2 regions of the Pseudomonas sp. NFACC43 genome follow, and region 1 is predicted to be linked to the other one. Evidence: predicted binding sites of a transcription regulator. Region 1 holds the regulator's gene; the other holds the start of a gene.
The links. Region 1 encodes sigma-54, which starts transcription at its own class of promoters, with help from an activator protein. Its sites were predicted from a motif close to ANTGGCATNNANNTTGCTNT; they were not measured.
Positions count from the first base shown of each region.

Region 2: a site for sigma-54 is predicted at 857-876, ahead of glnK (P-II family nitrogen regulator). Genes of this name have one in related genera too.

Region 1 covers NZ_FPKK01000004.1:277,887-280,074, forward strand. Annotated here, with positions in the region: gene lptB (LPS export ABC transporter ATP-binding protein) at 1-356, shown strand, start outside; gene BT179_RS09975 (RNA polymerase factor sigma-54) at 512-2,008, shown strand; gene hpf (ribosome hibernation-promoting factor, HPF/YfiA family) at 2,085-2,188, shown strand, end outside.
Region 2 covers NZ_FPKK01000002.1:330,386-332,573, forward strand. Annotated here, with positions in the region: gene BT179_RS05365 (sensor histidine kinase) at 1-358, shown strand, start outside; gene BT179_RS05370 (accessory factor UbiK family protein) at 403-663, opposite strand; gene glnK (P-II family nitrogen regulator) at 1,078-1,416, shown strand; gene BT179_RS05380 (ammonium transporter) at 1,450-2,188, shown strand, end outside.

The DNA of each region.
Region 1 (2,188 bases):
AATTCCACATCAGCCACATCCGCGACAACCTGGGCATGAGCCTGTCCGGTGGCGAACGACGCCGGGTGGAAATCGCCCGCGCCCTGGCCACCTCACCGAAATTCATCCTGCTCGACGAACCGTTCGCCGGCGTGGACCCGATTTCGGTAGGCGACATCAAACAGATCATCCACCACCTCAAGGCCAAGGGGATCGGCGTACTGATCACCGACCACAACGTGCGCGAGACCCTGGACATCTGTGAAACCGCCTACATCGTCAATGATGGGCAGCTGATCGCCGAAGGCGACGCTACCACCATCCTGGCCAACGAACTGGTCAAGGAAGTGTATCTGGGTCATGAGTTCCGCTTGTAAGCACAAGGTGCCTGGCAAATTGGCCCGGCACCGCTAATTTTATTGCTAGGCAAACACTTCAGTTTCAGGCATATAATTTGCTTAAGGTTTGGCGCTCCGGCGCCATGTAGTGGATGGCGCATGTGCGCCGGCGAATAAGGTGTTAAGCCCCTGCCATGAAACCATCGCTAGTCTTGAGAATGGGCCAGCAGCTGACGATGACACCGCAGCTGCAACAGGCCATCCGCCTGCTCCAATTGTCGACCCTGGACCTGCAACAGGAAATCCAGGAGGCCCTGGAGTCCAATCCGATGCTCGAACGCCAGGAAGAAGGCGACGACTTCGATAACTCCGACCCACTGGCCGACAACGTCGAACAGAAAACCAGTACCGAGATCCAGGAACCGTCCTATCAGGAGGAGTCCGCCCCCACGGTGGATAACCTGGAGGATGGCGAATGGAACGAACGCATCCCCAACGACCTCCCCGTGGACACGGCCTGGGAAGATGTCTACCAGACCAGCGCCAGCAGCCTGCCCAGCAGCGATGACGACGAGTGGGACTTCACCACCCGTACGTCCGCCGGCGAGAGCCTGCAAAGCCATCTCTTGTGGCAGCTGAACCTGGCGCCGATGTCCGATACCGATCGCCTGATCGCGGTGACCCTGATCGACTGCATCAACAACCAGGGTTACCTGGACGAGACCCTCGAAGAAATCCTCGAGGCCTTCGACCCCGAGCTGGACATCGAGCTGGATGAGATCGAAGCCGTTCTGCATCGCATCCAGCAGTTCGAACCGGCCGGCATCGGCGCCCGCAACCTGGGCGAATGCCTGTTGCTGCAGCTGCGTCAGTTGCCCGCCAAGACCCCTTGGCTGGCCGAAGCCAAGCGACTGGTCAGCGACTACATCGACTTGCTGGGCGGCCGTGACTACAGCCAGTTGATGCGGCGCATGAAACTCAAGGAAGATGAACTGCGCCAGGTGATCGAACTGGTCCAGAGCCTGAACCCGCGTCCAGGCTCGCAGATCGAGACTACCGAGCCAGAATACGTAGTCCCCGACGTGATCGTGCGCAAGCACAACGATCGCTGGCTGGTGGAGCTGAACCAGGAAGCGGTCCCCAAGCTGCGGGTCAATGCCCAGTACGCCGGATTCGTGAGGCGCGCCGACACCAGCGCCGACAACACCTTCATGCGCAACCAGTTGCAGGAGGCGCGCTGGTTCATCAAGAGCCTGCAGAGCCGCAACGAGACCCTGATGAAGGTTGCCACCCAGATCGTCGAACATCAGCGCGGTTTCCTGGACTACGGCGACGAAGCGATGAAGCCGTTGGTCCTGCATGACATCGCCGAGGCGGTGGGCATGCACGAATCGACGATTTCCCGGGTGACCACCCAGAAATTCATGCATACCCCACGGGGTATCTATGAACTGAAATACTTTTTCTCCAGCCACGTCAGCACCTCCGAAGGCGGCGAATGCTCGTCCACGGCCATCCGCGCGATCATCAAGAAACTGGTGGCAGCGGAAAATCAGAAAAAGCCGTTGAGTGACAGCAAGATCGCTGGTTTACTGGAGGCACAAGGCATTCAGGTGGCCCGCCGTACCGTCGCCAAATACCGTGAATCCCTCGGGATCGCGCCTTCGAGCGAACGCAAGCGGTTGATGTAACAGGCCACGCCACAGCGTTCCAGTGGCAGGCATTTCTGCCTGCCGCTTTATGCACTGGCAACGAAGGAGAAGCTGTATGCAAGTCAACATCAGTGGACACCAACTGGAAGTGACCAAGCCTCTGCGCGAGTACGTCGAGCTCAAGCTCAAGAAACTCGAAGGGCATTTCGACAAGATCAC
Region 2 (2,188 bases), on a different contig from region 1:
GCTGCAGATACTGATCAACCTGATCAACAACGCCCGGCAGGCGCTCGAGTCGGTGACGGACCGCCCGTCACGGATCGTCCTTCGCCTGAAAGCCGTGGGTGATCAGCGGGCACGTATCGAAGTCGAGGACAACGGCGAAGGCATTGCCATGGGCAATATCGCCCATGTCTTCGAGCATGGCTTCACGACACGGGCCGACGGCCACGGTTTTGGCCTGCACAGCTGCATCCTGGCCGCGCACGAGATGGGCGGTGACCTGGCGGTGCAGAGCGCCGGTCCGGGGCAGGGGGCGCTCTTCATCCTGGAGTTGCCGATGGTGACGCTGTCGGAGCAGGCTCGGCAGGTGCTCAGTGGCTGAACGGCGAAAAGCCGATCGGGCCTGTGCCCCTTGATGCGTCTTCGTTACTCGGCCGCCGAGCCCAGCCTGGCTTCCAACTCCGCCACCTTCGCCTCCAGGCTCTCGAGGCGCGCGCGCGTGCGGGCCAGCACGACCATCTGGCTGTCGAATTCTTCCCGGCTCACCAGGTCCAGCTTGCTGAAGCCACTTTGAAGCAGGGCCTTGAGCTGGCTTTCGATTTCACTCCTGGGCAGGGGCGTGTCGCCACTCAGGAGGCGGGAGGCGTGGCCGCTCAGGGCGTCGAGGAGGTCTTTTGGCGCAAGCATGGCAGGTGTCCTGGAAACGATGACGGGCAGTGTATCACGCAGTGTCTATAGTCAATCCGCAAGCCCGGGATGCACGCTTTTCGCGCATGGGGGCGGGCGCTGTCGCACCGTTGTTGTGCGTATCGCTGCGGTTCGTGGCGTCATGCGGGCTGGCTGTGCAGGTAAGAGACTGAAATCAGAGGGTTTGGGCACAGATGGCAAGGTTTCTGCTTAGAGGCTGGTGACCCATGCACTGATGCAGTCGTTGTGACGAATGCAGTGCAGCGGACGGAGCGGGGAGCTCCGTCAGGAACGGTTAACTGGCGCTGGTCGGGCAACTTGGGCCGACGACGCGTTACAAAGCCAGGCACTGCGCTTAGACTTGAGTCGGGTTTGTTTTCCTGGGGCAAGTCCACCAATTCGGGAGAGAGTTTCATGAAGCTAGTCACTGCCATCATCAAGCCGTTCAAGTTGGACGACGTGCGCGAGTCGCTGTCCGAAATCGGCGTGCAGGGCATCACCGTTACCGAGGTCAAAGGCTTCGGCCGGCAGAAAGGCCACACCGAGCTGTATCGCGGCGCGGAATACGTGGTCGACTTCCTGCCCAAGGTGAAGATCGACGTCGCCATCGACGACAAGGATCTTGACCGGGTCATCGAGGCCATTACCAAGGCTGCCAACACCGGCAAGATTGGTGACGGAAAGATCTTTGTGGTCAATCTGGAACAGGCTATCCGCATCCGTACCGGCGAAACCGATACCGACGCCATCTAAGCCGCCAAACCCAACGCCCCAGGAGAAAACAATATGACTCTGCGTAAATTCGCAGGGCTAGGAGCCCTGTTGTCCTTCGTAATGCCTGGCCTGGCCATGGCGGAAGAAGCGGCAGCCCCCGTACTGAATTCCGGCGACACCGCCTGGATGCTGACTGCCACGATTCTCGTGCTGTTCATGACCATTCCCGGTCTGGCGCTGTTCTATGGCGGCATGGTCCGGTCGAAAAACATTCTTTCCGTGATGATGCAGTGCTTTGCCATTACCGGTCTGATCAGCATCCTGTGGGTCATCTATGGCTACAGCATCGCGTTCGACACCACCGGCATGGAGCAGGGCGTCGTCAACTTCAATTCCTTCGTCGGCGGCCTGGGCAAGGCGTTCCTGGCAGGCGTTACCCCGGCCAGCCTGACCGGTCCGGCGGCGCTGTTTCCCGAAGCGGTGTTCATCACCTTCCAGATGACGTTCGCCATCATCACCCCGGCCCTGATCGTCGGCGCCTTCGCCGAGCGGATGAAGTTCTCCGCCATGCTGATCTTCATGGGCGTGTGGTTCACCCTGGTGTATGCACCGATCGCACACATGGTCTGGTCCGGCAACGGTGGCCTGATGTGGGACTGGGGCGTGCTGGACTTCGCCGGTGGCACCGTGGTGCACATCAACGCCGGTATCGCGGGCCTGGTGGCGTGCCTGGTACTGGGCAAGCGCAAGGGCTTCCCCACCACGCCGATGGCGCCGCATAACCTGGGTTACACCCTGATGGGTGCCGCCA